Regions from separate parts of the Streptomyces sp. NPDC025618 genome, predicted to be linked through region 2. Evidence: riboswitches for the same ligand, from Rfam matches in the RefSeq annotation. Region 2 holds a riboswitch; the other holds the start of a gene.
The links. A riboswitch is a leader RNA that binds a small molecule or an ion and turns the genes downstream of it on or off. The one in region 2 is predicted to bind S-adenosylmethionine.
Positions count from the first base shown of each region.

Region 1 (15,719 bases), on a different contig from region 2:
CCCGTAACCCTACGGCCTGATGGTCATGCGGCGCGGAGCACAGCCGGGTCCGGCCCCTGCGGCCCCGGCCCGGCGAGGCACTCTGTGCGCATTGCTGCCCGTACGCCATGATCTGGCCATGCTCGGAAAGGCAGCGCGCCGGAGCCCACCGCCCCACCGCCGGACCAGACCTCTGGTCACGTACGCCCTCATCGGTATCTGCTGCGCCGTCTTCCTGCTCGGCCCCGCCTCGGGCCTGACCGCTCCGCCGGGCTCCCATGGGGACACAGCCGGTCTGCTGGTCGCGCAGACCGCCTACTTCGAACGCTGGGGCGTGGTGCCCGAGGAGCTCTGGCACGGCTCGCCGGGACGGCTGCTCACCCCGCTCACCGCTCTCTTCGTGCACGGCAACTGGCTGCATCTGCTGGGGAACATGCTCTTCCTCCATGTCTTCGGCGCCATGGCCGAGGAGCGGATGGGCCGGGCCTCCTTCGCCTTCTTCTACCTCGCCGCCGGGGCGCTGGCCCTGCTCGGCTACGCGGCCGTGCACGCCGACTCCGTCCAGACACTGGTGGGGGCGTCCGGAGCGATCTCCGGGGTGCTCGGGGCGTTCCTCTGTCTCTTCCCCAGGGCCCGGGTCACCAGTCTCTTCCCGTTCCTCTTCTTCCTGCCGCTGCGCTTCCCCGCGTGGGCGGTGCTGCTCTTCTGGTTCGTCCTCCAGTGGCTGGCCGCCCGCACCGCGGGCGACCGGCCCGGGGTGGCCTACCTCGCCCATGTGCTGGGCTTCTCGCTGGGCTTCCTGTACGCGTGGGCCCGGTACAGGTGTGCGGCTAGAGTGAAGAGAGCGGCCGCGTCCGGCGACGGGCCGCGAGCCCCCGGGGACCCACCCCCCGGCCCCCGATAGGAGCCCAGCCGTGATCACCTCGATCGTGCTCATCAAGACCGACGTCGACCGGATCCCCGAGATCGCGGAGCAGATCGCCGCGCTGGAGGGCGTCAGCGAGGTCTATTCGGTGACCGGTGCGCAGGACCTGATCGCCATGGTGCGCGTGGCCCGCCACGACGACCTGGCGGACGTCATCCCGGGCCGCATCAGCAAGGTCCCGGGTGTCGCCTCCACGGAGACCCACATCGCCTTCCGCACGTACTCCCAGCACGACCTGGAGGCCGCGTTCGCGATCGGGCTGGAGGCATGACCCCCACGGCCCGGCTGTCGAGCGGCCGGGCCCGGGATCGCGCCCCGCGAGCGGGGCGGGGAACCGCGCACCCGCCCCGTGCGCGCGGCCGTCACGCCGGCACGCAGCGGCCGTTCTCCGTCCGGTAGGACCACCGCGCGCCGTCGCGCACCAACTCCCCCACCGCCCGCACGAACCGCTCCACGTGCTCGTCCGGCGTCCCCGCCCCGAAGCTCACCCGCACCGCGTTGAGCGACTGCCCCTCCGGCGCGCCGCACTCGCCGGGCGCGTCCGACGCGCCGCCGAGCAGCGTGCGCACCAGCGGGTGGGCGCAGAACAGCCCGTCGCGCACCCCGATGCCGTACTCCGCGGACAGGGCCGCCGCGAAGTGCGAGCTGTTCCAGCCGTCGACGACGAAGGAGAGCACGCCCACGCGCTGGACCTCCCCTTCTCCGTCGCCGAAGAGCGACAGCACGCGGACGCCCGGCACCTTGGCGAGGCCCTCGCGGACGGCCGCGACGAGCTGCCGCTCCCGCTCGACGAGCCGGTCGAAGCCCGCCTCACGGAGCGCCTTGCAGGCCGACGCGATGGCGTAGGCGCCGATGACGTTGGGCGAGCCGGCCTCGTGCCGGGCGACGGTGTCGTGCCACTCGACGTCCACGCCGCCCCCGGCGCCCCGTGTCACCGCGCGGCTGGCGCCGCCGCCAGCGAGGTACGGCTCCGCGTCCCGCAGCCAGTCCGGCCGCCCGGCCAGCACCCCGGCGCCGAACGGCGCGTAGAGCTTGTGCCCGGAGAAGGCGATCCAGTCGGCGTCCAGCTCCGTGAGGTCCACCGGGTGGTGCGGCACCAGCTGCGCCGCGTCCACGACGATCCGGGCACCGTGCGCGTGGGCGGCGGCCGTCAACTCCCGTACGGGCCACAGCTCGCCGGTCACGTTCGACGCGCCCGTCACGCAGACCAGGGCGGGGCCATGGGAGCCTCCCCCGCTCGAGCGGAGCCGAGAGCTCGGGGACGGCTCGCGGTCCGCGAGGGCGCGCTCCAGGATCTCGACCGCCTGGCGCGGGCAGCGGGGCGCGTCGAGGTAGGTGACGGTGACATCCGCGCGCCGCCCCCACGGCAGCAGCGCGGCGTGGTGCTCGGACTCGAAGACGAACACCCGCGTGCCCGGCGGGAGCGCGGTCGCGAGGAGGTTGAGCGAGTCGGTGGTCGAGCGGGTGAAGACGACCTGGTCACCGGCGCGGCAGCCGAGGAACGCGGCGATCTCCGCCCGGCTGTTCTCGAAGAGGTCGGTCGACAGCTGCGAGAGGTAGCCCGCCCCGCGGTGCACGCTGCCGTAGTACGGGGCGTACGCCGCGACGTCGTCCCACACCCGCTGGAGCGCGGGGGCGCTCGCCGCGTAGTCCAGGGCCGCGTAGGTCACCTCGCCCCCGGTGACGAGCGGGACGCGGACGTCGTGGCCGAGGACGGGCAGGAGGGCGGTGCCGACGGTGGGCTCGGCGGCGACAGGGCATGCGGACATGGCGAATTCTCCCGGGTACAAGGCGGAAAGGCGGTGTACACGCACCCGCGAGAGACCTCTGCGGTGTGCGGAAAGGACGGCCCGGCGCACGGCGGTGCCGTGGGCGGGGCGTGGGGGAAACGGGCCTTCGGCCCTATCGCATTCGCTGAATCATGGAGGATCTCCCTCGACAACCAGGATCCCTGGCGAGGGATCCGCGCTTGCCGCAGACCTCATTGCCTGCGACCTGGTCATCACCCGGGGCACCCCGCCACGGAAGGAGGGTTGCCGGACAGCGGGCCGGGGCCGTGTCGCTGTCACTCGTGACCTGGCGGAGATTATGGCACAACTGATCGTCGGGCGGAAAGGGCGTCCGCATCACGGACACCGGCCGGCCCGGGGGCGCCGAACTCCGGTCCGGGGCACGGGATCACCGCGCCCCGGTCCGGAGTCGCGCTACGCGTTGCTCGCGGCCACCCAGCGGTCCAGGGCCCGCTTCGCCGCCCCGGAGTCGACCGACTCGGCGGCGCGGGCGATGCCCGCCGCGATCTGCTCGGTGAGCGGCGCGTCCGTCGGGTCCAGCGCCACCAGCGCCGCGGCCGCGTTCAGCAGCACCGCGTCCCGCGCGGGGCCGGTCTCACCGGCCAGCAGACGGCGGGCGACATCGGCGTTGTACGACGCGTCGGCGCCCTTGAGCGCCTCGACGGGGACCAGCGGGATGCCCACGTCCCGCGGGTCGAAGGGCTGTTCCCGGACCTGGCCGTCGCGGACGACCCAGACCCGTGAGGTCGCGGTCGTGGTCAGCTCGTCCAGCCCGTCGTCCCCGCGGAAGACCAGCGCCGAGGAACCGCGCTCGGCGAGCACGCCGGCGAGGATCGGGGCCATGCGGGCGTCGGCGACACCGGTCGCCTGGGCGCGCACCTGCGCGGGGTTGGTGAGCGGGCCCAGCACGTTGAAGGTGGTGCGGATGCCCAGCTCGCGCCGCGCGCCCGCCACATAGCGCAGCGAGGGGTGGAACTTCACCGCGAAGCAGAAGGTGATGCCCGCCTCCTCCGCGACCTCCACCACCCGCCGCGGCGTCAGGTCCAGATTGACGCCCAGCTTCTCCAGGACGTCCGAGGCGCCGCTGGAGGAGGACGCCGCGCGGTTGCCGTGCTTGACGACCTTGACGCCCGTGCCGGCGACGACGATCGAGGCCATGGTCGAGATGTTGACGGTCTTGGCGCCGTCGCCGCCGGTGCCCACGATGTCCACGCTCGGGCCGGGCACGTCGATGAGGTTGGCGTGCGAGTACATCGCGCGCACCAGACCGGAGATCTCGGCGACGGTCTCGCCCTTGGCCCGCAGCGCGACCGCGAACCCGGCGATCTGGGCGTCGGTGGCCATCCCGCGCATGATCCGGTCCATGGCCCAGGCGGTGTCGTCCGCGCCGAGGTCCGACCCGCTCAGCAGGGTGTTCAGCAGACCCGGCCAGGAGGGTGCCACCGCGCTGTCGCCGCCTGCCGGGGTCACAACGTTCATGGTCCACACTCCTGGTGGTCGGCCTGCGAGCCGCGGCCGTCCGGGGCTCTGCCCGACCAGCCTATCCAGGCCCGGGAACGGCGAAGAGCCCCGTCCACGCGCTGGACGGGGCTCTTGCTGTGGCGATCAGCGATCACTGACCGGCCGGGGCCGGTGCGAGGCGGATCAGTGGTGGCCGTGGCCGCTGGTGATCTCCTGGAACTCCTCCGCAGTCGCCTTGGGGATCTGCGTCCCCTCGCCGTAGAAGCCCTTGGAGAGCTTCACCCGGAGCTTCTGCGTGGCGCCGGCCTTGCGCTCGACACCGTTCTCGTCGACCTCGGGGGTGAGCTCGAGCGGCTTGGGCTGCTCGTGCGCCGTGAGGGTGTGCAGCTGCTCCTGCGAGAGCGGCTCGTGGACCTCGACGAACTCACCGTGCGGCAGGCGCTTGATGATGCCCGACTCGCGGCCGTGCAGCACCTTGTCCTTGTCGCGGCGCTGGAGGCCCAGGCACATCCGGCGGGTGGCCACGAAGACCAGGACCGGGACGACGAAGAAGCCGACGCGGACGAACCAGGTGATGGCGTTGATCGAGAGGTGGAAGTGGGTGGCCCACAGGTCGTTTCCGCCACCGACCAGCAGCACGAAGTACCAGCTGATCCACGCGGCGCCGAACGCGGTGCGCGTCGGGGCGTTGCGCGGGCGGTCCAGCAGGTGGTGCTCACGCTTGTCGCCGGTCACCCAGGACTCGATGAACGGGTAGACGGCGATGGCGGCCAGCACCGTCGGGAAGATGATCAGCGGGATGAGCACGCCCAGGACGAGCGTGTGACCCCACAGGTTGATCTCCCAGCCCGGCATGACACGGATCAGGCCCTCGGAGAAGCCCATGTACCAGTCCGGCTGGGCACCGGTGGACACCTGGTCCGGCCGGTACGGGCCGATGGCCCAGATCGGGTTGATCGTGGCGATCGCGGAGACGGCCGCGATCACACCGAAGACCAGGAAGAAGAAGCCTCCGGCCTTGGCCATGTAGACCGGCATCAGCGGCAGGCCGACGACGTTCTTGTTCGTCCGGCCGGGGCCGGGGAACTGCGTGTGCTTGTGGTACGCCACAAGGATTATGTGCGCCACGACCAGGCCGAGCATGATGCCCGGCAGCAGCAGGACGTGGATGGAGAAGAACCGCGGCACGAAGTCCGAGCCGGGGAACTCGCCGCCGAAGAGGAACATCGAGATGTACGTACCGACGATCGGGATGGAGAGGATCGCACCCTCCATGAACCGCACACCGGTGCCGGACAGCAGGTCGTCCGGCAGGGAGTAACCGGTGAAGCCGGTGAACATGCCCAGCACGAACAGCAGGAAGCCGAACAGCCAGTTGATCTCACGCGGCTTGCGGAACGCGCCCGTGAAGAAGACGCGCATCATGTGGACGAACATGCCCGCGAGGAAGATCAGCGCGGCCCAGTGGTGGATCTGCCGGACCAGCAGACCGCCACGGACGTCGAAGCTGATGTTCAGCGTGGAGGCGAACGCCTCCGACATCCGCATGCCCTGCATGGGGACGTAGGGACCGTGGTAGACGGTCTCTTCCATGCTCGGGTGGAAGAACAGCGTCAGATACACACCCGTGAGGATGATGATCAGGAAGCTGTAGAGGCAGACCTCGCCCAGCATGAAGGACCAGTGGTCCGGGAAGATCTTGCGCAGGTTGGCCTTGGCCAGGGTGTAGATGCCCAGCCGGCCGTCGGCCCAGTCGGCCACCCGCTCGCCAGCGGGCGCCTTGCGCCTGCCCTGCGCGTCGGCGCCGTAGGCATCGGTCGTTGAAGTACTCATCCGCGCTCCCAGAAGGCAGGACCGACGGGCTCGGCGAAGTCGCCCATCGCCTCGAGGTAGCCCTTGTCATTGACCTTGATCCGCAGCTGCGGCAGAGCGTGCCCGGCCGGACCGAAGATCACCCGTCCGCCGTCGGACAGGTCGAAGGTGGACTGGTGGCACGGGCAGAGCACGTGGTGCGTCTGCTGCTCGTAGAGGCTGATCGGGCAGCCGACGTGCGTGCAGATCTTGGAGAAGGCGACGATACCGTCCGCCGACCAGTCCAGTTCCTTCTTGTCCTTGATGTTCTCCGGACGGAGCCGGACGATCATCAGGGCAGCCTTGGCGATCTCCTTCTGGAAATCGTGGTCCTCCTCCTTCAGGCCCTCGGGCATGGCGAAGGTGAGGGACCCGACCTGGATGTCCTCGGGGCGCAGCGGCTGATTCGTGTTCTGGTTGATCAGCATCTTGCCCTCGGACCAGGCGGTCTTGCGGAGCTTGGTGCCCGGCAGCGGACCGAGGTCGCGGAGCAGCACCACACCGGAGAGCGGCACCAGGGCCAGCGCGCCGAACATGGTGTTGCGGATCAGCTTGCGGCGGCCGAACGCCGACTCCTCGGCACCGGCCGCGAAGTCCGCCAGGACCTTGGCCTTGACCTCGGGCTCGGCGGCGATGGCGTGCCGGTCGTCGGCGACCTCCACGTCGGACATCAAGGTGCGGGCCCAGTGGACCGCGCCCGCGCCGATGCAGAACAGCGCCACGCCCAGGGTGAGGCCCAGCGAGAAGTTCAGCGCGCTGATGTGGCCGATCGGGAAGACGTAGATGTTCTTGTGGACCGGGATGGACACGTACGAGGCGATGAACCCGACCGTGGCCACCATCGACAGCAGGAACAGGAAGGCGACCGCACGCTCGGAGCGCTTGGCGGCCCGCTCGTCGATGTCCTGGACGCGGTGCTCGTGCGGCGGCAGGCCCGGGTCGGCGAACGGGTCGCCGGCGGGCTCGGTCACGGCACCGGTGGTCGTGTGGCCCTGCGCGCTCGGCAGGTGCTCTTCTGGAATGTCTTGGCTACTCATGACTTCTTGGCCTTTGCGGTCCGGGCGGCAACCCAGATGGCGACGGCGATCAGCGCGCCCAGGCCGAAGATCCACGCGAACAGGCCCTCACTGACGGGGCCGAGGCCACCGAGTTCGAGGCCGCCCGGGCTCTCCGACTTGCTGCTGTTGACCGTGTCGAGGTACGCGATGACGTCCTTCTTGTTCTTCTCCGACATCGTGGTGTCGGGGAAGGAAGGCATGTTCTGCGGGCCGGTCTGCATGGCCTCGTAGATGTGCTTGGGGTCGACGTCCTCAAGCGACGGGGCGAACTTGCCGTTCGAGAGCGCGCCGCCCTTGCCGGTGAAGTTGTGGCACTGGGCGCAGTTCGTCCGGAAGAGCTCGCCACCCTTGGCGATGTCCGCGCCGTCGGGGCTGTACTGGTCCTTGGTGGGAACCGACGGACCGGCACCGAGCGAGGCGATGTAGGCCGCGAGCTGGTCGATGTCGGCCTGCGAGTAGATCGCCTTCTTGCGCGGTGCCTGGGCACCCTGCTGCTGGAGCGGCATGCGGCCGGTGGCGACCTGGAAGTCGACGGCCGCGGCGCCCACGCCGACGAGGCTCGGGCCGTCGGAGGTGCCCTGACCGCCGGTGCCGTGGCAGCTTGCGCAGCCCACGGAATAGAGCTTCTTGCCCTCCTCGATGGCAAGGGACTGGGCGGCGGTGTCATCGGCCTTGGCCGTGTCCGCCGGCGCGAACGCGGCGTACAGCCCCCCAGTTACCGCCAGCGCGAAGAGTAGGACGACGACCGCCGCCAGCGGATGGCGTCGTCGTGCGGAGAGCTTTTTCACGGATTACCCCGGTGTCAGGATCTTCTGCGTCGATGCTGGACTGTTTGGTCCGGTCGGACCGAAACCGAAATCTTCGATTACTTGATCAAGTAGATCGTGGCGAAGAGGCCGATCCAGACCACGTCGACGAAGTGCCAGTAGTAGGACACGACAATGGCCGCCGTCGCCTGGTGGTGAGTGAACCTCTTGGCCGCGTACGTCCTGCCAAGGACCAGCAGGAAGGCGATCAGGCCGCCTGTCACATGCAGTCCGTGGAAGCCCGTCGTCAGATAGAACGCCGAGCCGTACGGGTCGGAGGACAGGGAGAGCCCGTCCTTCTTGACCAGGTCCGTGTACTCGAAGATCTGACCGCCGATGAAGATGGCACCCATCACGAACGTGATCGCGAACCAGGTGCGCAGCTTCTTCACGTCGCCGCGCTCGGCGGCGAAGACGCCGAGCTGGCAGGTGAGGGAGGAGAGCACCAGGATCGTGGTGTTCGTCGCTGAGAACGGAACGTTCAGCGAGGAAGCCATCTCCTTCCAGTGGTCCGTGCCGGTCACCGATCGGAGGGTGAAGTACATCGCGAAGAGGGCCGCGAAGAACATCAGCTCGGAACTCAGCCAGATGATGGTTCCGACGCTGGTGAGGTTCGGCCGGTTGACCGACGGGTGCGCGTGCCCGGTATCTACTGCTGTTGCTGTCGCCACGACCGACATTATGTCGGTCGCTTATCTCGCGCTCACTCCGGGGGGTGCCGTTCGGTGTGTCAAGAGCGTATGCGCTGCTCGTACGGCCCAGGCCGGCGATCCCCCAAAGGGGGGAAGCATCGCCTCCGCGGGCCCGTGCGGCCCCGGTGGGACGCGCTGGTGACGGGCCGTCGGGCCGGCTCGCGACGCATCCCGGTTTTCCCGCCCCTCCTCGGGCGCGGCGCCCGCGGAGTAGCATCCGCGCAACGGTGCGTTCCGCATCAGAGCCACAGCCGTGCCCTTCGTCCACAAGCCTGGAGGAACGATGCAGCCGACCGCCACGGTGCTGGTCTACAGCGACGACGCGGGCACCCGCGAGCAGGTACGGCTGGCCGCCGGGCAGCGTCCCGCCGCCGATGTGCCACCGGTGCGCTATCTGGAGTGCGCGACCCTCCCCGCGGTCCTGAAGGCCCTGGAGGAGCGCCGGATCGACGTGTGCGTGCTGGACGGCGAGACGGCGCCCGCGGGCGGCATGGGCGTCTGCAGGCAGCTCAAGGACGAGGTGTTCCGCTGCCCGCCGGTGCTGCTGCTCATGGGCCGCCCGCAGGACGCCTGGCTGGCCACCTGGAGCCGCGCGGACGCGGCGGTCACCCATCCGCTGGACCCGGCCGTCTTCGCCGGCGCCCTGGCCGGGCTGCTGCGTGACGCCGCGCGGCACTCGGTGGGTGCCTGAGGGCCGCTCACGGCCCGGAGCGGGGCTAGAGCCGCGGGCGGAGGCGGGCCGCATCGGCGGGGCTGCTCCCGTCGCGTTTCCCGGCCGCCAGGGCGCTGCCCTCGCGCCACTGCTGCCATGACATGTTCCAGTCGCCGAAGCCGTTGTCGAAGGGCGTCATGGTGGCCCCGGCGCTGCCCACGACCTTGACGACGTCGCCCAGGTGGATGGTGTCGAAGAACCACTTGGCGTTCTCCGTGCTCATGCCGGTGCAGCCGTGGCTGACGTTCTCGGCGCCCTGCGACCCCTCGGACCAGGGGGCGGCGTGCACGTACTCGCCGCTCCAGGTGACCCGGGTGGCCCAGTAGACGGGCAGGTCGTACGAGTCGTCGCTGCCCTCGGCGATGCCGATGCTGGTGCCGCGCATCCGTACGAAGGATTCGCGGCCGAGGACCACCTTGACCCCGTTGCGGGTGGCGTAGCCGGGCTTGCCGGTGGTCACCGGGATGGACCGGATCTCCTGGCCGTTGCGGAGCACGGTCATGCTGTGGCCGGCCGCGTCGGTGATGGCCTCGATGCGGTCGCCGATGGTGAGCTTGACGGGCTTGGAGGACCCTCCGTAGAGGCCGCCGCCCACCTTGATGCCGTCCAGGCCGGAGCGGGCCTCCACGGTCGCGTGGGCGGGCCAGTACTCCTTGGGCCGGTAGTGCAGCGTGCGGTTGTCCACCCAGTGCCAGGCGCCCTCCACGGAGGGCTCGGAGTCGACCTTGAGGGCCCGCTCGATGGTCGACCGGGCGGCGGGGTCCTGGACGGGGGCGCTGAGTTCCGCGGTGATGGGCTGTCCGACGCCGTAGGTGCCGCTCTGCGGGCCGAAACTCACCCTCAGCAGGCGATCTGCCGCACTGGTGTCGAAACCGATCGTCCGGCGCCCTGGAGCGCCGTTCTCGTCCTCGGTGCTCACCCGCACCGTGTAGTGGGCGCCGGCCGCCAGGGCGCCGGTGCTGTGCCAGTGGGTGCCGTCGGGGGCGAGCTCGCCCTGCACGTAGCGCCCGGCGGCGTCCGTGGCGGTGACGTCGGTGATCCGGTCGGAGCCGCTCGCCCGCACCTCCAGCGGCTTGCTGGGGTCGGCCTTCTCCCCGTCACCGGCGCTGGTGAGCATGACCTGCCCGGTCGCGTCGTAGGGCTTGTCGGCCAGCGGGTTGGACGAGTCGCCGCACGCGGAGACCCCCAGGGCCAGCGAGACCATCAGCAGGGCCCCCCGGAACACCGTGCGGCATCGAGGTGAGTGACTCATGGTCACACCGTAGGAAGGAACGGGGGGCACGGCCTGCGGGATGCTGCGAACGGGTGCTTTTGCGGCGGTGGCCCGGCGCTGCTCCGTCCGTGGCACCGCCCCGGGCTCCCGGGGCGGAACGCGACCGGGCCCCGCACACCTTGCGGTGTGCGGGGCCCGGCGTGCGCGGTCCGGCGGAACCTACTGGTTCGCGTTCTCGCCGCGGTAGAACTCGAACACCCAGCCGAAGAGGCCGACCAGGATGACCGGGGCGGAGAAGTACATCAGCCACCAGCCGAAGACGACGCCCATGAAGGCGAGCGCGCCACCGACGGCCAGGGCCAGCGGCTGCCAGCTGTGCGGGGCGAAGAAGCCCAGCTCACCGGCGTCGTCCGCGACATCGGCGTCCACGTTGTCCTGGGCGCCGACGTCCACCCGGCGCGCGGTGAACGCCAGGTAGTAGCCGACCATGATGCACAGGCCGAAGGCCAGGAACAGCGCGGTGGTACCGGCCGGCTCCTTCGACCACACGCCATAGACGATCGCCATGGCGAGGACGAAGACGGAGAGCCAGATGAACATCCGGCCTTGGACCTTCACTTGCCGGCCTCCTTGCCACCCGCGAGGGCCTTGTCGTGCGCGAGGTTCTCCTCGAGCTCCAGGGCCGCGATCTCCGGGTGGTGCAGATCGAAGGCCGGGGCCTCGGAGCGGATGCGCGGCAGCGTGAGGAAGTTGTGCCGCGGCGGCGGGCAGGAGGTCGCCCACTCCAGCGAGCGGCCGTAACCCCACGGGTCGTCGACCTCGACCTTCTTGCCGTACTTGGCGGTCTTCCAGACGTTGTAGAAGAACGGCAGGATCGACAGGCCGAGCAGGAATGAGCTGATCGTCGAGATCGTGTTCAGCGTGGTGAAGCCGTCCGCCGCCAGGTAGTCGGCGTAGCGGCGCGGCATGCCCTCGACACCCAGCCAGTGCTGCACCAGGAACGTGCCGTGGAAGCCCACGAACAGCGTCCAGAAGGTGATCTTGCCCAGGCGCTCGTCCAGCATCTTGCCGGTGAACTTCGGCCACCAGAAGTGGAAGCCGGCGAACATCGCGAAGACGACCGTACCGAAGATCACGTAGTGGAAGTGCGCCACCACGAAGTACGAGTCGGAGACGTGGAAGTCCAGCGGCGGCGAGGCCAGGATGACACCGGTCAGACCACCGAAGGTGAAGGTGATCAGGAAGCCGATGGCCCACAGCATGGGCGTCTCGAAGGAGAGCGAGCCCTTCCACATGGTGCCGATCCAGTTGAAGAACTTCACACCGGTCGGGACCGCGATCAGGAAGGTCATGAAGGAGAAGAACGGCAGGAGCACGCCGCCCGTCACATACATGTGGTGCGCCCACACCGTCACCGAGAGACCGGCGATGGCGATCGTGGCGGCGATGAGGCTGCCGTAACCGAACATCGGCTTCCGGCTGAAGACCGGAATGACCTCGGAGATGATGCCGAAGAACGGCAGGGCGATGATGTACACCTCTGGATGGCCGAAGAACCAGAAGAGGTGCTGCCACAGCAGTGAGCCGCCGTTGGCCGCGTTGAAGATCTGCGCACCGAATTTACGGTCCGCCTCCAGGGCGAACAGCGCGGCCGCGAGCACCGGGAAGGCCAGCAGGACCAGCACACCGGTCAGCAGGACGTTCCAGGTGAAGATCGGCATGCGGAACATCGTCATGCCCGGGGCGCGCATGCAGATGATCGTGGTGATGAAGTTGACCGAACCGAGGATCGTGCCGAAGCCGGAGAAGGCCAGACCCATGATCCACATGTCGGCGCCGACACCCGGCGAGCGGACGGCGTCCGACAGCGGGGAGTAGGCGAACCAGCCGAAGTCGGCCGCACCCTGCGGGGTGAGGAAGCCGGCCACCGCGATCAGCGAGCCGAAGAGGTAGAGCCAGTAGGCGAACATGTTCAGCCGCGGGAACGCCACGTCGGGCGCGCCGATCTGGAGCGGCATGATCCAGTTCGCGAAACCGGCGAACAGGGGCGTCGCGAACATCAGCAGCATGATCGTGCCGTGCATCGTGAACGCCTGGTTGAACTGCTCGTTCGACATGATCTGCGTGCCGGGACGGGCGAGCTCGGCGCGCATGAGGAGCGCCATCAGGCCGCCGATGCAGAAGAACGCGAACGACGTGACCAGATACATCGTGCCGATGGTCTTGTGGTCAGTGGTGGTGAGCCACTTGATCACCTGATTACCGGGCTGCTTCTGGCGTACGGGTGGTGCTGCCGTGGCTGTCGCGGCGGCGGCACCCTGGGGTTCGTTGAGGATGCTCACTTGTTCTTGGTCTCCGCGTTCTTCGCGTGATCCGTCTGCGCGATGCCCGCCGGCTGGTAGCCGGTCTGGCCCTTCTTCGCAAGATCCTTCAGATGCTGCTGGTAGCGCTCAGGGGAGACGACCTTGACATTGAAGAGCATGCGGGAGTGGTCCTGGCCGCAGAGCTCGGCACACTTGCCGAAGAAGGTGCCCTCCTTGTTCGGGGTCACCGTGAAGCTGTTGGTGTGCCCCGGGATGACGTCCTGCTTCATGAGGAACGGCACCACCCAGAAGGAGTGGATGACGTCCCGCGAGGTCAGGACGAACTCCACCGTCTCACCCTTGGGCAGCCACAGGGTCGGGCCCGGGTTGCCGTTCTGCGGGTTCCGCTCACCGGGGGTACCGACCTCGTACACACCCTCCGCGCCCTGCGGTGCCTTCTTCAGGAACCGGTCGGGAATCGCCGCCAGCTCCTTGTTGTCACGGAGCGGCTGCGCGGGGGTGGCCGTGTTGCCGTCGACGTTCTCCATGTAGTTGAACGCCCAGCTCCACTGGAAGCCCACCACGTTGATGAGGTGCTTCGGCTTCTCAGGGTTGGTCAGAAGCTTGTTCTCATCGCGCGCGGTGAAGTAGAAGAACACCGAGACGATGATGATCGGAACCGCGGTGTACAGCGCCTCGATGGGCATGTTGTACCGGGTTTGCGTGGGGATCTGCACCTTCGTCCGGCTACGCCGGTGGAAGATGACGCTCCAGATGATCAGGCCCCACACCAGGACGCCGACCACGAGGGCGGCGGCCCAAGAGCCCTGCCACAGGGAGAGGATCCTCGGGGCCTCTTCCGTGACGGGAGTGGGCATTCCGAGGCGGGGGAAGTCCTTATATGTGCAACCGGAGGCGGTCGCCAGGACAGCGCCCGCGGCCAGCGCCTGCAGCAGCTTCCGCCGCACCGGGCGCCGCGACGAGCGGTCGGAGCCGTTGGGACTCACGTAGCGCCTTCCCGAGAGTCTCGCCCGTGCGGCCGGCTGCGGCCGTCTGCTGGTCGGTCGCCGGCCCGCTGCGGGCAGGGGTTTGGATGTTTATGCGGACCAAACCCTACTGGACGCTATTTGGGGTCGCGCGGGGAGGGTGCCCAACGCGCCGGGTCACTCCCCGAAGGGATGGAATCTCGGCGTCCGGAGGGTATCTGGAAGACCGTCAGCAGACCCGTCCGACGCGCGGTGAGGTCACGCGATGGAGTGGGTCTCCGGCGCGCGAGCGGCCGCCGCGGAGAAGCCGTCCGACGCGTGGATCACGAGTGGGCCGACCGGGCGGGTCGGCGGCCCGCGGCACCCGCGGCGGGGGGTCCCCCGGCGACGGGCCCGGCCGCGACGGGCCGCGTTAGCGTAAAGGCGTGCCCTACTTCGACGCCGCTTCCGCCGCGCCCCTGCACCCCGTGGCCCGCCAGGCCCTGTTGGCCTCGCTCGACGAGGGGTGGGCCGACCCCGCCCGGCTCTACCGCGAGGGGCGGCGGGCCCGCCTGCTGCTGGACGCCGCGCGCGAGGCCGCCGCGGACGCCGTGGGCTGCCGGCCGGACGAGCTGGTGTTCACCCCTTCGGGGACCCGCGCGCTGCACGACGGCATCGCCGGCGCCCTCGCGGGACGGCGCCGCGTCGGCCGCCATCTGGTGGTGTCCGCGGTGGAGCACTCCGCCGTACTCCAGTCGGCCGCGGTGCTCGAAGCGGCCGGCGGCACCTGCACCGAAGTACCGGTGGACCGCACGGGGCGGGTGGCGCCGGGCGCGTACGCGGCGGCCCTGCGGGCGGACACCGCGCTCGCCGCCCTCCAGTCCGCCAACCACGAGGTGGGCACGGAGCAGCCGGTGGCCGAGGTGGCCGAGGAGTGCCGGGCGGCGGGCGTGCCGTTGCTCGTGGACGCGGCGCAGTCGCTCGGCTGGGGGCGCGTCGGAGGCGGCTGGTCCCTGCTCACGGCCAGCGCGCACAAGTGGGGCGGGCCCTCGGGCGTGGGGCTGCTGGCCGTGCGCAAGGGGGTGCGGTTCGCGGCCCAGGGACCGGCGGACGAGCGGGAGTCGGGGCGCGCCCCCGGTTTCCCGGACCTCCCGGCGATCGTGGCGGCGGCGGCCTCGCTGCGGGCCGTGCAGGCGGAGGCGGCGGCCGAAGGGACCCGGCTGCGGGCGCTGGTGGACCGCGTCCGGGCGCGGGTGCCGGAGCTCGTACGGGACGTGGAGGTCGTCGGCGCCCCCGAGCGGCGGCTGCCGCACCTGGTCACGTTCTCGTGCCTCTATGTGGACGGCGAGAGCCTGCTGCACGCCCTGGACCGGGCCGGGTTCTCCGTGTCGTCCGGTTCCTCGTGCACGTCCAGCACGCTGACGCCCAGCCATGTGCTGCGGGCGATGGGGGTGCTGTCGGAGGGCAACGTCCGGCTCTCGCTGCCGACGGGCACCGCCGAGGAGGACGTCGAGCGGTTCCTGGAGGTGCTGCCCGGGGTGGTGGCGTCGGTACGGGAGCAGCTGGGCGCCCCGACGGAGGCGGCGGTTCCGGCCGGGGGGACGACGGAGCTGGTGGTCGACGCGCTCGGCAAGCGGTGCCCGGTCCCGGTGATCGAGCTGGCGAAGGCGTTCCCGGGGGTGCCGGTGGGCGGGCTGGTCACGGTGCTGTCCGACGACGAGGCGGCCCGGCTCGACGTGCCGGCGTGGTGTGCCATGCGGGAGCAGGAGTACGTGGGCGAGCGGCCGGTGGAGGGCGGGGTCGCCTACACGGTGCGCCGGAGCTCGTAGCCGGGAGGCCCCGTGCCGCGGCACGGGGCCTCCCGGGCGGCCTCAGGCCAGGCGGGCCTTCACCTCGGCGGCGGCGTCCTCGCCGTACGCCTTGGTGAAGCGCTCCATGAAGTGGCCGCGGCGCAGCTCGTACTC
Region 1 is NZ_JBVHLW010000001.1:242,064-257,782, forward strand. It holds gene ACZ4A5_RS01080 (rhomboid family intramembrane serine protease) at 119-883, shown strand; gene ACZ4A5_RS01085 (Lrp/AsnC family transcriptional regulator) at 894-1,175, shown strand; gene ACZ4A5_RS01090 (aminotransferase class V-fold PLP-dependent enzyme) at 1,267-2,673, opposite strand; SAM riboswitch class IV at 2,865-2,981, opposite strand; gene trpD (anthranilate phosphoribosyltransferase) at 3,109-4,173, opposite strand; gene qcrB (cytochrome bc1 complex cytochrome b subunit) at 4,339-5,988, opposite strand; gene qcrA (cytochrome bc1 complex Rieske iron-sulfur subunit) at 5,985-7,043, opposite strand; gene qcrC (cytochrome bc1 complex diheme cytochrome c subunit) at 7,040-7,852, opposite strand; gene ctaE (aa3-type cytochrome oxidase subunit III) at 7,930-8,550, opposite strand; gene ACZ4A5_RS01120 (hypothetical protein) at 8,846-9,253, shown strand; gene ACZ4A5_RS01125 (L,D-transpeptidase) at 9,279-10,526, opposite strand; gene ACZ4A5_RS01130 (cytochrome c oxidase subunit 4) at 10,707-11,105, opposite strand; gene ctaD (aa3-type cytochrome oxidase subunit I) at 11,102-12,829, opposite strand; gene ctaC (aa3-type cytochrome oxidase subunit II) at 12,826-13,797, opposite strand; gene ACZ4A5_RS01145 (aminotransferase class V-fold PLP-dependent enzyme) at 14,202-15,584, shown strand; gene ACZ4A5_RS01150 (carbohydrate kinase family protein) at 15,627-15,719, opposite strand, start outside.
Region 1: another riboswitch for S-adenosylmethionine. It lies ahead of ACZ4A5_RS01090 (aminotransferase class V-fold PLP-dependent enzyme); the one in region 2 lies ahead of thrC (threonine synthase).

Region 2 (15,483 bases):
CGACGCGGACCTGGCGGTGCTGGCGGGGGCCCCGCAGGAGTACGCGGCGTACGCGGCGGCGGTCCGCGAGGAGTACGGCTTCGTGCCCGACGCGGCGTTCCGCGAGGGCCGGGCGGCGGTGCTGCGGCATCTGCTGGGGCTGCCGTGCCTGTTCCGCACGCCGCTGGGCCACGAACGCTGGGAGCCGACGGCCCGCCGCAACCTCGCGACGGAGCTGGAGCTGCTGACGGCCTGAGGGCGCTACAGCAGCCCGCCGGCGGGCCGTTCGTGCTTGGGCCTGCGCAGCCCGGCCACCACCAGCAGCCGCACGAGCTCCTTGCTGCCCACCTCCCGCGCGCCCATCCGCACGGCCTCGCCGTACGACGTCGAGGGGATGTCGTAGTGGTCCCGGTCGAACGCCCGCGAGGGGGCGCCGAGCCGCGCCGCGAACTCGTGCAGCTCGGCGAACGACACGTCGCTGACCAGGTGGGACCACATGCGTCCGTGACCGGGCCAGGTCGGCGGGTCGATATAGAGGGTCACCGCGGTGCCGCCCCCAGCGACCCCACGCGCGCCACCAGCACCGCCTGCTTGGCGCAGGCCCAGTGCGGGTCGGGGCCGAGCTCGGGCTCGACCTCCAGGGCGTGCGGGTCGCCGGAGTCCGTGCAGACCGGGCACAGGGGCCACCGGCCGTGCCGCTCCAGCAGGGCGTCCTGGACGTCCTGGGCGATCAGCCCCACGACGAACGCCACGCCCTCCGGCCACTGCTCGACCCACCACCGGCGGTGGACCACCGCGTCCTCGACGAGGGAGACGACATCGGCCTCCGCCACGTCACCGGCCATGAGGTCGGCGAGGACGAGGGCGCGCGCCGTGTGCAGTGCCTGTTCGAGCTCCATATGGTCCATTGTCCGGGATGGGAAGGGTTGACGGTTCACCGGTCCGAAAATACCTTTCATGGGGTGAGCAGCAAACTGAAAGAAACTTTCATGGCCGTCCCGGCACCCGCCGCCACACCCCCGGCCCCCGGCGCGCTGGCCGCCAAGGTCCGCACGCTGGCGCCCTCGATGACCCGCTCCATGCAGCGCGTCGCCGAGGCCGTGGCGGGTGACCCGGCGGGCTCGGCCGCACTCACGGTCACCGGTCTCGCGGAGCGCACCGGCACCAGCGAGGCCACCGTCGTCCGCACCGCGCGCATCCTGGGGTATCCCGGCTACCGCGACCTGCGCCTGGCGCTCGCCGCGCTCGCGGCCGAGCAGGCGGCGGGCCGCGCCCCGGCCGTCACGGCCGACATCGCGGTGGACGACCCGCTGGCCGACGTGGTCGCCAAGCTCGCCCACGAGGAGGCGCAGTGCCTGGCCGACACCGCCGCCGCGCTGGACCCCGCGCAGCTGGAGTCGGCGGTCGGCGCGCTGGCCACCGCCCGGCGCACCGACGTCTACGGCATCGGCGCGTCCCATCTCGTCGGCCAGGACCTGGTGCAGAAGCTGCTGCGCATCGGCATGATCGCGCACGCCCCCGCCGACCCCCACCTGGCCGTCACCAACGCCGTGCAGCTGCGGGCCGGTGACGTCGCCATCGCCATCACCCATTCGGGCCGGACCACCGACGTCATCGAGCCGCTGCGGGTCGCCTTCGAGCACGGCGCGACGACGATCGCGATCACCGGCCGCCCGGACGGGGAGATCGCGCAGTACGCCGACCACGTCCTCACCACCTCCACCGCCCGCGAGAGCGAGCTGCGCCCGGCCGCCATGTCGAGCCGCACCAGCCAACTGCTCGTGGTGGACTGCCTGTTCATCGGCGTCGCCCAGCGGACGTACGAGCGGGCGGCGCCCGCCCTGTCCGCCTCCTACGAAGCGCTCGCCCACCGGCACGACCCCCGCCGCTGAGAACCGCCGGGGCCGTCCGAGACCACCAGCCCGCCACGGAAAGGCGCCGCCCCCATGGACTCGCCCGCGCACGCGGAGCTCCGCGCCGAGCTCGCCGCCCTCACCACCGAGGCGTTCCGCCCCGAACTCGCGGACATCGACCGGCTGCCCACGCTCGACATCGCGAAGATCATGAACGGTGAGGACGCCACCGTCGCCGCCGCCGTCGCCGCGCGGCTCCCCGGCATAGCCGAGGCCATCGACGCGATCGCGGCCCGGATGGCCGGTGGCGGGCGGCTCGTCTACGCGGGCGCGGGCACGGCCGGCCGGCTCGGCGTGCTGGACGCCAGCGAGTGCCCGCCGACCTTCAACACCGACCCCGCGCAGGTCGTCGGCCTCATCGCGGGCGGCGCGCCCGCGCTGGTCACGGCGGTGGAAGGGGCCGAGGACAGCCGGGAGCTGGCCGCCGGGGACCTGCGGGCGATCTGCATCGGCCCGGCCGACACGGTCGTGGGCGTCTCGGCGTCCGGCCGCACCCCGTACGCCCTCGGCGCCGTCACGCACGCCCGCGCGGCGGGCGCGCTCACCGTCGGGCTGTCCTGCAACGCCGGCTCACCGCTCGGCGCGGCCGCCGAGCACGCGATCGAGGTCGTCGTGGGGCCCGAACTCCTCACCGGCTCCACCCGGTTGAAGGCGGGCACCGCGCAGAAGCTCGTCCTCAACATGCTCTCGACCATCACCATGATCCGGCTCGGCAAGACCTACGGGAACCTGATGGTCGACGTGCGTGCCTCCAACGACAAACTGCGCGCCCGCTCCCGGCACATCGTCGCCCTGGCGACCGGAGCCTCCGACGCGGAGACGGAGGCGGCGCTGGCGGAGACCGGCGGCGAGGTGAAGAACGCGATCCTCGTCGTGCTCGCCGGGGTCGACGGCCCCACGGCCGCGCGCCTGCTGGAGGAGTCGGCCGGGCACCTGCGCACGGCCCTGCGTGCGGTCGCCGGGGGCTGACCCGCGGGAGAGAATTCCGTTACGAGCGTCCCCGGAGCAAGGGACTTGCCCATGGCCCCAGACGACAGCCACGCCGCCACGGCCGCCGCGCTGCTCCCGCTCCTGGGCGGCGCCGGGAACATCGCCTCCGTCGAGAACTGCATGACCCGCCTGCGGCTGGAGCTCCACGACCCCGCCCTGGTCCGGGGCGAGGCGCTGCGGGCGCTGCCGGGCGTGCTGGGTGTGGTCGAGGACGGGCGGGCGTACCAGGTCGTGCTGGGCCCGGGGGCCGTCGCCCGGGTGGCGCCCGAGCTGGCGCGGCTGAGCGCGGCCGAGCCGAGCGCGGCCGCGCCCGTCACCGCCGAGGCCCTGGCCGAGCGGGGCGCGGCGATCCGCGCCGGGCGCGCCGCGCGCAACGCCACCCCGGGCAAGCTCTTCCTGCGCCGGATCGCGGCCGTCTTCGTGCCGCTGATCCCGGCGCTGATCGGCTGCGGCATCGTCGCCGGGCTCGGCGGGCTGCTCACCAATCTCCACTGGCTGCCCGGCCTCTCGCCCGCGCTGACCGCGATCGCCTCGGGCTTCATGTCACTGATCGCGGTGTTCGTCGGCTACAACACGGCGAAGGAGTTCGGCGGCACCCCGGTGCTGGGCGGCGCGGTCGCGGCGATCACGGTGTCCGGCGGCGTCGGCCGGGTCAGCGCCTTCGGGGAGCGGCTGGCGCCGGGCCAGGGCGGGGTGCTCGGCGCGCTCGCCGCCGCCCTGCTGGCGACGTGCGTCGAGAGGTGGTGCCGCGGACGGGTGCCGGAGACCCTGGACGTCCTCGTCACCCCGACGCTCACGGCGCTGGCGACGGGCCTGGTCACGCTGTACGGGCTGATGTACGCGGCCGGGAAGGCGGCCGCGGCCGTCGGCCGGTGGGCGGACTGGCTGCTGGCCAACGGCGGCGCGGGCGCGGGCTTCGTGCTGGGCGGGCTGTTCCTGCCGCTGGTGATGCTGGGCCTGCACCAGGCGCTGATCCCCGTCCATACGACGCTGATCCAGCAGGAGGGCTACACCGTCCTGCTGCCGATCCTGGCGATGGCGGGCGCGGGCCAGGTGGGGGCGGCCCTCGCGGTCTACGTCCGGCTCCGGCGCAACCTCTCGGTGCGCGGCACGATCCGCTCCGCGCTCCCGGCCGGCTTCCTGGGCATCGGCGAGCCGCTGATCTACGGCGTCTCGCTGCCGCTGGGGCGGCCGTTCGTCACGGCGTGCGTGGGCGGCGCGTTCGGCGGCGGCTTCGTGGGCCTGCTCAACCAGCTGGGCACCAAGGTCGGCACCACGGCCATCGGCCCGTCGGGCTGGGCCCTCTTCCCCCTGCTGAAGGGCAACCACGGCCTCGGCCGGACGGCGGCGGTCTACGCGCTGGGGCTGCTGGTGGGATATGTGGCGGGGTTCGTGGCGACGTACCTCTTCGGCTTCGGCAAGGCGGCGCTCGCGGAGCTGAACGCGCGAACGCCCGAGGGCGGCACCCCGTGATGGGGTGCCGCCCTCGGAAGACTTGAGCCGTTCCCGGCTCACCGGACGGAAGCCGGTGAGCGACGGGAGGAGTCGGCTCAGAAGTCCATGTCACCGCCCGGCATGCCGCCCGGAGCGGCCGCGGCGGCCTTCTCCGGCTTGTCGGCGATGACGGCCTCGGTGGTCAGGAACAGCGCGGCGATGGAGGCGGCGTTCTGCAGGGCGGAACGCGTGACCTTCGCCGGGTCGATGATGCCCTCGGCGATCATGTCGACGTACTCGCCGGTCGCGGCGTTCAGACCGTGGCCGACCGTGAGGTTGCGGACCTTCTCCACGACGACGCCGCCCTCGAGACCACCGTTGACGGCGATCTGCTTCAGCGGGGCCTCCAGGGCCAGGCGCACGGCGTTGGCACCGGTGGCCTCGTCGCCCTCGAGCTCGAGCTTCTCGAAGACCGCGGAAGCCTGGAGCAGGGCCACGCCACCACCGGCGACGATGCCCTCCTCGACGGCCGCCTTCGCGTTGCGGACGGCGTCCTCGATGCGGTGCTTGCGCTCCTTGAGCTCGACCTCGGTCGCGGCACCGGCCTTGATGACGGCCACGCCGCCGGCCAGCTTCGCGAGGCGCTCCTGGAGCTTCTCGCGGTCGTAGTCCGAGTCGCTGTTCTCGATCTCGGCGCGGATCTGGTTGACGCGGCCCTGGACCTGGTCGCTGTCACCGGCACCGTCGACGATGGTCGTCTCGTCCTTGGTGATGACGACCTTGCGGGCGCGGCCGAGCAGGTCGAGACCGGCGTTCTCCAGCTTGAGGCCGACCTCCTCGGAGATGACGGTGCCACCGGTGAGGATGGCGATGTCGCCGAGCATGGCCTTGCGGCGGTCACCGAAGCCCGGGGCCTTGACGGCGACGGACTTGAAGGTGCCACGGATCTTGTTGACGACCAGGGTCGACAGGGCCTCGCCCTCGACGTCCTCGGCGATGATCAGCAGCGGCTTGCCGGACTGCATGACCTTCTCGAGGAGCGGCAGCAGGTCCTTGACCGAGCCGATCTTCGAGTTGACGATCAGGATGTACGGGTCGTCCAGGGACGCCTCCATACGCTCCATGTCGGTGGCGAAGTACGCCGAGATGTAGCCCTTGTCGAAGCGCATACCCTCGGTGAGCTCCAGCTCCAGACCGAAGGTCTGGGACTCCTCGACGGTGATGACGCCTTCCTTGCCGACCTTGTCCATCGCCTCGGCGATGAGCTCGCCGATCTGGGTGTCGGCGGCGGAGATGGAGGCGGTGGAGGCGATCTGCTCCTTGGTCTCCACGTCCTTGGCCTGCTCGAGCAGCGCACCGGAGACGGCCTCGACGGCCTTCTCGATGCCGCGCTTGAGGGCCATGGGGTTGGCGCCCGCGGCGACGTTGCGCAGGCCCTCGCGGACCAGCGCCTGGGCCAGGACGGTCGCGGTCGTCGTGCCGTCACCGGCGACGTCGTCCGTCTTCTTCGCGACCTCCTTGACCAGCTCGGCGCCGATCTTCTCGTACGGGTCCTCGAGCTCGATCTCCTTGGCGATGGACACACCATCGTTGGTGATCGTGGGGGCGCCCCACTTCTTCTCGAGGACGACGTTGCGGCCCTTGGGGCCGAGGGTGACCTTGACGGCGTCGGCGAGCTGGTTCATCCCGCGCTCGAGACCGCGCCGTGCCTCCTCGTCGAACGCGATGATCTTGGCCATGTGAAGTGGTCCTCCCAGGACGGGGTGGATTTCTCCGGACCGCGCTGGCGCCCGCGACGGACGGCTCACCGGCCTGGCGGTTCCTTGCCCCACCCGGCTGATGGACCTCACCGACGGTCCAAATCTGTCACTCTCACTCGGAGAGTGCTAACGCCAATGATTAGCACTCGACCCACCAGAGTGCAAGCGATCCGTTCATGAGCGCACCGTTAGTGGCACCGGGGGCACCCCCGGACGAAGTCTGGGGGCGCAAGCGATCCGTTCATGAGCGCACCGTTAGTGGCACCGGGGGCACCCCCGGACGAAGCCCGGGGGCGCAAGCGCCTCCACAGAAGGACGCGCGCGACGGGACACCTCCGGGTACACACGGAACGCGCGCGTGTACGCGCACACGTACACGCGCGAGGGCACACGAAGGGCCCGTACCCCGGTGCGCGGGTACGGGCCCTCCTGCGAGCTGAGTGAGCCGGTGGTCGATGCGCCGAGATCAGACGGCGAGCTTGACCATGTCCGCCTGCGGCCCCTTCTGGCCCTGCGAGATCTCGAACTCCACTCGCTGACCCTCCTCGAGGGTGCGGTAGCCGTCCATCTGGATCGCGCTGTAGTGGACGAATACATCCGCACCACCGTCGACCGCGATGAAGCCGTACCCCTTCTCCGCGTTGAACCACTTGACGGTGCCCTGAGCCATGCCTAACTCCCCTATTACTGGCCCTTGCGCAGGACCGCACTTCGCGGACCCGGGTCAGACCTCACCTCCGGAACTTCTCCCCAGCCGGTGGCAGGGGAAATCCCGATGGTGTGCGCCGGAACGCGTCGACCGCGGCTGAATGTATCTGCACGGATGCCGTCTGCAACAGGTCACTCGGACGAGAATTCCCGGCGCGGCTGATTGCTGAAATGCGGCGAACTCCGGTGGATCCAGGGCAAGTCGGGCCGGGCATAGCGCAAGCAACCCGACAATTCGCGCACACAGTTCGCGCACAACTTGACGGGTTCTCATATGCGTTCGGCACTGACGCCGGAGGGGGATCGCCCCAACTGTATCGCGCTCAACAGACGGAATCGCCCCGTCCGTTTCACGGCCGGGGCGATTCAGGGGGTCTTTCGCAGGGAGCTTGCGTAAAGCTCAGCCGCCGGCGACGGCGGGGATGATCGACACCCCGGCGCCGTCGGGCGTGGGCGTCGAAAGCCCCTGCTCGAAGCGCACGTCGTCGTCATTGACATACACGTTCACGAACCGGCGCAGCTTCCCCGCGTCGTCGAGGACACGGGCGGCGATGCCGGGGTGGTTCTTCTCCAGATCGCCGATCACCTCGGCCAGCGTCGCCCCCTCGGCGGGGACTTCGGCGACACCGCCGGTGTAGGTGCGGAGGATGGTGGGGATGCGAACGGAGATGCTCATGGGGGTCCTGCCTTTCCGGTCTTCCGGTGAATGGTCGGGTGGGGACGTCAGCCGGTGGCGAGCCCGGCGGCGCGGAACGCCTCCAGGGACGGCCGGATGGTCGCGGACGGCCCGGCCGCCACGGCGTCCAGCGTCTTGAGCCCGTCGCCGGTGTTGAGCACGACCGTCGTCAGCGCCGGGTCGAGCACCCCGCGCTCGATGAGCTTGCGGGTGACGCCCACCGTCACCCCGCCCGCGGTCTCCGCGAAGATCCCCTCCGTGCGGGCCAGCAGCCGGATCGCGTCGACGATCTCCGCGTCGTCCACGTCCTCCACGGCACCGCCCGTCCGCCGGGCGATGTCGAGCACATACGGCCCGTCGGCGGGGTTGCCGATCGCGAGGGACTTCGCGATCGTGTCCGGCCTCACCGGCCGCACCACGTCGTGGGCGTCCTTGAACGCGCGGGAGACCGGCGAGCAGCCCGCCGCCTGCGCGCCGAAGATCCGGTACGGCCGGTCCTCGACCAGGCCCAGCGCGATCAGCTCCTTCAGCCCCTTGTCGATCTTCGTGAGCTGGGAGCCGGAGGCGATGGGGATCACGATCTGGTCCGGCAGGCGCCAGCCCAGCTGCTCGCAGATCTCGTACGCCAGGGTCTTGGAGCCCTCGCCGTAGTACGGGCGGAGGTTGACGTTGACGAAGCCCCAGCCCTCGCCGAGCGGGTCGCCGATCAGCTCGGAGCAGAAGCGGTTCACGTCGTCGTAGGTGCCCTCGATGCCCACCAGGTCGCCGCCGTAGACCGCGGCCATGACGACCTTGCCGGCCTCCAGGTCGTGCGGGATGAAGACACAGGACTTGAAACCCGCGCGGGCCGCGGCGGCACCGACCGCGCCGGCGAGGTTGCCGGTCGAGGAGCAGGAGAGCGTGGTGAAGCCGAAGGCGCGCGCCGCCTCGACAGCGATGGCGACGACGCGGTCCTTGAAGGAGTGCGTGGGATTGCCGGAGTCGTCCTTGACGTACAGCCCGCCGGTGACGCCCAGCTCGCGGGCGAGGTTGTCGGCCTTGACGAGCTTGGTGAAGCCGGGGTTGAGGCTGGGCTTCTCCGTCACGTCCGCGGGTACGGGCAGCAGCGGGGCGTAGCGCCAGATGTTGTCGGGACCGGCCTCGATGCGGCGGCGCAGGGCCTCGGGATCGCCGGTGGGGAGGTCGTACGCGACTTCGAGCGGGCCGAAACAGGCGGCGCAGGCGAAGATGGGACCGAGGTCGAACCGCTCCCCGCACTCTCGGCACGAGAGGGCGACGGCGGGACCGAGCGCGACAGAAGTGGTTGAGCTTTCGACAGACTGCACAGCCATGGAGGCGAGGCCCTTTCTCCTCATCTTCCTCGCGGCGAACCTCGCCACGAGACGGAATTGGCACCTTCCCCACCGGGAGCCTCGCGCTTGCGAGACCGGCGGGAGGGTTGCCGGGGCTTCAACGGGCCGTGTCCCTCTGCCCCTCTGGATGAGCGGTATGGCACTGGGCACTGCCCAGGCGTTTGTGCGCGCGGTGACCCCGACATACGACGGCGTTCCGCGTTGTTCAGACTGTAACCGAAGGCACGGACACCCGAGCAGGTCGTCCGTTCCGCGAGATGCGTCACAGGACCACACCGGAGCAGAGGAGTCGTTCACGTGCTGGAAGAGGTGGAGCGCTGGCTGGGCCGGCGGTCCTGGTCCGTCGGAGACCGTCCGCTCGACCAGCTGCTCGCGGCCAAACGGGAGAAGGGCACCACCGTCAGCGTGGTGCTTCCGGCGCTGGACGAGGAGGCGACCGTCGGCGACATCGTCGCCACGATCCGGCGCGAACTGATGACGGACGCGGTGCCGCTGGTCGACGAGCTGGTGGTGCTCGACTCCGGCTCCACCGACCGCACGGCCGAGGTCGCCGCCGCGGCAGGCGCGCGCGTGGTGCACCGCGACTCGGTGCTGCCGCGGCTGCCCGCCCTGCCCGGCAAGGGCGAGGTGCTGTGGCGGTCGCTGCTGGTGACGCGCGGGGACGTGGTCTGCTTCGTCGACGCCGATCTGCGCGACTTCTCCGCGGATTTCGTCTCCGGCACCGTCGGCCCGCTGCTGACCGACCCGGGCGTCGCGTTCGTGAAGGCGATGTACGACCGCCCGCTCGGCGAAGTGGCCGGACAGGGCGGCCGGGTGACCGAGCTGGTGGCCCGCCCCCTGCTCAACCTGCACTGGCCGCAGCTGGCGGGCTTCGTCCAGCCCCTGGGCGGCGAGTACGCGGCCCGCCGCTCGCTCCTGGAACGCCTGCCGTTCCCCGTGGGCTACGGCGTGGAACTGGGCCTCCTGGTCGACGCCCTCCACACCGTCGGCCTGGACGCCCTGGCCCAGGTCGACGTGGGCGTCCGCGTCCACCGCCACCAGGACGGCCGCGCGCTGGGCCGGATGGCCGCGGCCATCTACCGCACGGCCCAGCTGCGCCTGGCCCGCGGCCACCTGGTGCGGCCGTCCCTGACCCAGTTCGAGCGTACGTCCGAGGGATTCGTCCCTCGGACGTACGCGGTGGACACGGAGGAGCGACCCCCGATGCGGGACATCCCGGAATACGCGGCACGGGACGCGGCGTAGGGGGTCTTTTCCTTGTCCTCAAGCGCCGGACGGGCTGGATTTCCAGCCCGTCCGGCGCTTGAGGACAACGCGCGAAGCGTGTTGCAGGGGGTCTGGGGGATCGCCCCCAGTTTCGGGAAGGGGCGGGGCTGGGGAAAAGGCCCGCCGCAGGCGCAGCCGACCGCACCCACCCCCGGCCCCGACAAACGTTTGAACGACCGGCAGCCAGGCAAGGCTGGCCACATGGTCGTTGAGCACACGCAACCGCACACCCACACCGCGCAGATCGTCGTCGCCTCCAACCGCGGCCCGGTCTCGTACAAGCTGGTCGACGGCGAGCTGACCGCCGGCCGGGGCGGTGGCGGCCTCGTCTCGGGGCTCAGCGCCATAGACCGCGACGCCGGCGCCGTGTGGGTGTGCGCGGCCATGGGCGAGGGCGACCGCGAGGCGGCGCGGCGCGCGGGCCGCAGACTCGACACCGAGGACACCGGCGGCCACCGGGTGCGCATGCTGGACGTCGACCCGGACACCTTCGCCGCCGCCTACAACGGCATCGCCAACTCCGTGCTGTGGTTCGTCCACCACATGCTCTACGAGACGCCCCTGGCACCCGTCTTCGACGCGGACTTCCGGCGGCAGTGGGCGGCGTACGAGGCGTACAACGCGGCCTTCGCGGACGCCCTCGCCGAGGAGGCCGCGCAGGGCGCCGCCGTGCTCGTGCAGGACTACCACCTGGCGCTGGTGCCGGGCCTGCTCCGGGAGCGCCGTCCCGACCTGCGGATCGGCCACTTCTCGCACACCCCCTGGGCCCCGCCGGACTACTACCGGCTGCTGCCGGACGACGTCGCCGAGCGGGTGCTGCGCGGCGTCCTCGGCGGTGACCGCGCGGCCTTCCTGACCGAGCGCTGGGCGGACGCGTTCGCCGACTGCTGCGAGAAGGTCCTGGGGGCGGAGGTCGTCCGCGGCACGGGCGGGACGGCGGTGCTCTTCGAGGGCCGGACGACCCGGCTCGGCGTGCACGGCCTCGGCGCCGACGCGGACTTCCTGCGGGAGCGCGCGCACCGCGCGGACGTCGAGGAGCGGATGGCCGCGCTCCGCGCCCAGCTCGGCCCGGACCGCAAGGCGATCGTGCGCGTCGACCGCACCGAGCTGTCCAAGAACATCGTGCGCGGCCTCCACGCCTACCGCCGGCTGCTGGAGGACCGCCCGGAGTGGCGGGGCAAGGTGGTGCACATCGCCTTCGCTTACCCCTCGCGGCAGGATCTGAAGGTCTACCGCGCGTACACGGCGGAGGTCGAGCGGGTCGCCCGGGAGATCAACGCGACGTTCGGCACGGCGGATTGGGAACCGGTCTCCCTGCACGTCAAGGACGACTTCGCCCGCTCGCTCGCCGCCTACCGCCTGGCGGACGTCGCGCTCGTCAACCCCATCCGCGACGGCATGAACCTGGTCGCCAAGGAGGTCCCCGTCGTCTCCGACCACGGCTGCGCTCTCGTCCTCTCCCGGGAGGCGGGGGCGGTGGCGGAGCTGGGGGACGACGCGCTCGTGGTCAACCCGTACGACGTGGAGGCCACGGCGTCGGCGCTGCACGAGGCTCTCCTGATGGACCCGTCGGAACGGGCGTCGCGCACGAAGCGGCTCGCCGCCGCGGCGGTGGCGCTCCCTCCGGCCCGCTGGTTCCTGGACCAGCTGGCCGCGCTGTAACCGCGTGGGCTACGCGCCCCGGACCCCCGCAACACGCTTCGCGCGTTGTCCTCAAACGCCGGACGGGCTGGATTTCCAGCCCGTCCGGCGTTTGAGGACGCGCCCGAAGGGCGCTCCCGCCGCAGGCGCCACCGGCCCGCACCCACCCGCCGCACACCCCCCGCGCACACCCCGGAGCAAACACCCGGCCAGCCTTCGGCAAAGTGCTTCGGGCCGCCGCCTGCCCCGCCCCGCCCCCGGGTAACCATGAGGCCATGCAGATCGCCCCACCCCGAGCCGCCACCGCCCTCGCGGCCGTCGCCCTCGTCGCAGCCGCACTGACCACCGGCTGCTCCTCCGACTCCGGGAGCAAGAGCTCCGACGACACCAAGAACGCCAAGTCCGGCGCCTCCCCCTCCGCTTCGGCCACAGGGTCGTTCGCTCCCTCCACGGGAGACGGCGCCATACCCGTGGGCCCGGGCCCCCAGCCCGCGTACACCGTGCAGAAGCAGCCCGCGGAGGGCAGCTGTCACTACCAGTACACCTCGGCCAAGGAGCCCCTGCCCGACCCCAAGTGCACGCCCGGAGCGACGAATCCGAAGGTCACGCAGGCGACGTTGAAGACGACGATCTGCCGTAGCGGCTACACCAAGGACATCCGGCCGCCGGTCGGCATCACCAGCCGCGAGAAGACCGCCAACGCGGCCTCGTACGGTTACAAGGGCTCGATGAAGGACTACGAGTACGACCACTTGATCAGCCTCCAGCTCGGCGGCGACCCCAACGACCCGCGCAATCTGTGGGTCGAGCCGCCCTCCCCCGGCCACAAGCCGGGCGCGGGGCCCAACAACCCCAAGGACGTGGTCGAGACCAAGCTCAAGACCGCGATCTGTTCGGGCAAGGCGGACCTCGTCAAGGCGCAGCAGGCGATCGCCCACGACTGGACGACGGCGCTGAAGACCCTGGGCCTGCCGGAGAAGGCGGCCAAGGGTGACCCGACCGCCGCCAAGGACCCGGACGACGAATGAGGTTCAGCCGGTGGGCAGGCGGTCCGCGAGGGCCGTCAGCAGCTCCACCACGCCGCTCGGGCCGTCCACCACGAGGTCGGCCCGTTCGGCGAGTTCGGTGACCTCCGTGCTGCCGCTGCACACGAGGAGGCCGGCCAGCCCTTCGGCGCGCAGCTCCTCCACGGCGGCGAAGGCGGCGAGGTCGCCGAGGTCGTCACCGGCGTAGAGGACGGCGCGGGCGCCCGTCTCGCGCACGTACTCGGCGAGGGCCACGCCCTTGTCGATGCCGGGCGGGCGCAACTCCAGGACGAACCGGCCCGGTTCGACGATCAGGCCGTGCCGCGCGGCGAGCGCTTCCAGCGGGCCGCGCAGGGCGTCGTAGGCGGCCTGGGGGTCGGCGGCGCGCCGGGTGTGCACGGCGATGGCGCGGCCCTTGTCCTCGACCCAGGTGCCCCGCCAGGCGCCGGACCGGTCGAGCTCCCCGGGCAGCGCGGCCTGCACGGCCGCGACGCCCGGGTGCGGGGCGGGGGCCTTGACGGTGCCGGTGACGGCGTCCCAGCGCTCGGCGCCGTAGTGGCCCAGCACGACGAGGTGTTCCAGCCCCGGGACCCCGGCGAAGCCGCCGTAGCGCACGGCCACGCCCGCCGGGCGGCCGGTGATCACGGCGACGGAGCGCAGCGCGGGCGCGAGGCGCGCGAGCGCGGGCACGGCGCCGGGGTGGGCGCGGGCCTGCTCGGGGTCCGGGACGATCGGGGCGAGCGTGCCGTCGAAGTCCAGCGCGACGACGCTCTTGTCCGGCGCGGCGAGCAGCTCGGCGAGGCCGTGGCGGCCGGCGCGGCTGCGGGGTTCGGGGAGTGGATGACTGCCCATGGGACGACCCTACTGTCCTGGAGTGCCGGAGGTGCTCGAACGTACGACGGGGAACGGTCCGGCTAGCGCCGTTCCCGCCGTGCCTCGCGCAGCCGCCGGAGGCGGTTGACCGTCACCGGGTCGTGGGCGAGCGCGGCGGGGTCGTCCAGCAGCGCGTTGAGCAGCTGGTAGTAGCGGGTGGGGGTGAGGCCGAGGTCCTCGCGGATCGCGCGTTCCTTCGCGCCCGGACCCGGCCACGCGCGGCGCTCCAGCGCCAGCACGTCCCGGTCCCGCCCGGAGAGCCCCGGCCCGCCCGGCCCGGGGTCCACGAAATCCTCGTCGGCCATCGTCTAGCGCCCCTGACTCGCCGTCTCCAGGGAGTTCGCCTCGCGCTCGATCTCGCTGAGCACGCTGTTCGGGTCCCCGCCGGTCTTCACCGTGGAGCCGATCTTCTCCTTGATCGCCTTGCTGACCGCCGCCCAGGACGTCTTGTCCGCGGGGTAGAACTCGGCGCTCTCCAGCTGGTCCAGGAACGGCCTCAGCCGCTTGCGGCCCGAGTCCGCGGCCATCTTCGCGGAGGCGGAGGCGGTCACCGGCAGCAGGTCGTACTGCCCGGTGAAGTCCAGCACGTTCTTGGTGCTGTAGACGAAGTCGAGGAAGGCACCGATCTGGTCGCGGTTGCCGTTCTGCTTGAACGCCATCATCCAGTCGGCGACGCCCATGGTCGACTTGGACTTGCCCTTGATGCCGGGCAGCGGCGCGGTGATGTACTTGATCCCCTTGGCGCCGGCCTGCTGCATCAGCGTGGGGTGGCCGTTGAGCATCCCGACCTCGCCCTTGCAGAAGGCGTCGAAGACGTCCTGCCGGTTGGTGCGGGCGGGGTCGAGGGGGCCGGTGAGCTTCTTGCCGACGAGCTCGTCGCGCAGCCACTCCAGCGCCTTGACGTTCTCGTCGTGGGCGATGGTGTAGACGCCGTTGGCGTCGGTGTAGCCGCCGCCGGCGGCGAGGAACCACATCATCGTCTCGGCCGGGGCCTCCTCCGGGCCGAGGGGCAGGCCGAAGGGTATCTTCACGCCGTTCGCCTGGAGCTTCTTCGCCGCGGCCTGGAGCTCGTCCCAGTTCTCGGGGGCCTTGGCGATGCCGGCCTTGTCGAAGAGCTCCTTGTTGCAGAAGAGCAGACGGGTGCTGGAGACGAACGGCATGCCGTACTGCACGCGGTGCACCTCACCCGCCTTCTCGATCGACGCGATGAACTCCGCCTGGGTGGGGACCGTGAGCAGCTGGTCGGCGCTGTAGAGCTTGCCTGCCGCGGCGAAGTCCGCGTACGCGCCGATCTGCGCGAGGTCGGGGGCCTTGCCCGCCGCGACCAGGTCGGCGACCTTCTTGTCGACCTCGGTCCAGCTGTAGACCTCGACGTCGACCTTGATCTTGCTGTGCTGGTCCTCGAAGTCGCGGACGAGGGCGTCCCAGTACTTCTTCGAGCTGTTCGACGGATTGTCGCCGTAGTCCGCGGCGATCAGCTTCAGCTTCTTGGTGCCCGAACCGGGACCGCCGCTCCCGCAAGCCGTCAGTGCGGGAGCCAACGCCGCAGTGGCGGCACCCGCCGCCGTCATACCCAGGAACCGCCGCCGCTGCACTACTGCTTCCCACCTTCGTGGTTCGTTTTCCTCGCTGGAGACCGTGAGTCTCCCCCGCGCGCCACCTTACGGTCCAGCCGGCTCCGGTTGCGCTTCGGTATCGCCCTTCCGCATCTTCCCTCCCTCAAGGCGGGGCTGCTATCCACGTTCCCGACGCCCACCGCACCTCTCGCAAGGAGCCTCAGCGCATGCAGCAGCCTTCCTCTTCACGTTCCGCTTCCCGCACGGCGGCGGAGATCGACACCCAGCCAGGCTGCTGGCGGCGTGCCGC
Region 2 is NZ_JBVHLW010000070.1:1,126-16,608, reverse strand. It holds gene ACZ4A5_RS30690 (HD domain-containing protein) at 1-235, shown strand, start outside; gene ACZ4A5_RS30685 (DUF4031 domain-containing protein) at 241-522, opposite strand; gene ACZ4A5_RS30680 (hypothetical protein) at 519-878, opposite strand; gene ACZ4A5_RS30675 (MurR/RpiR family transcriptional regulator) at 969-1,871, shown strand; gene murQ (N-acetylmuramic acid 6-phosphate etherase) at 1,926-2,861, shown strand; gene ACZ4A5_RS30665 (PTS transporter subunit EIIC) at 2,913-4,355, shown strand; gene groL (chaperonin GroEL) at 4,433-6,055, opposite strand; gene ACZ4A5_RS30655 (cold-shock protein) at 6,543-6,746, opposite strand; gene ACZ4A5_RS30650 (MoaD/ThiS family protein) at 7,185-7,460, opposite strand; gene thrC (threonine synthase) at 7,508-8,791, opposite strand; SAM riboswitch class I at 8,809-8,946, opposite strand; gene ACZ4A5_RS30640 (glucosyl-3-phosphoglycerate synthase) at 9,110-10,057, shown strand; gene ACZ4A5_RS30635 (alpha,alpha-trehalose-phosphate synthase (UDP-forming)) at 10,280-11,740, shown strand; gene ACZ4A5_RS30630 (hypothetical protein) at 11,995-12,747, shown strand; gene otsB (trehalose-phosphatase) at 12,751-13,596, opposite strand; gene ACZ4A5_RS30620 (DUF3263 domain-containing protein) at 13,659-13,922, opposite strand; gene ACZ4A5_RS30615 (extracellular solute-binding protein) at 13,926-15,212, opposite strand; gene ACZ4A5_RS30610 (SIS domain-containing protein) at 15,401-15,483, shown strand, end outside.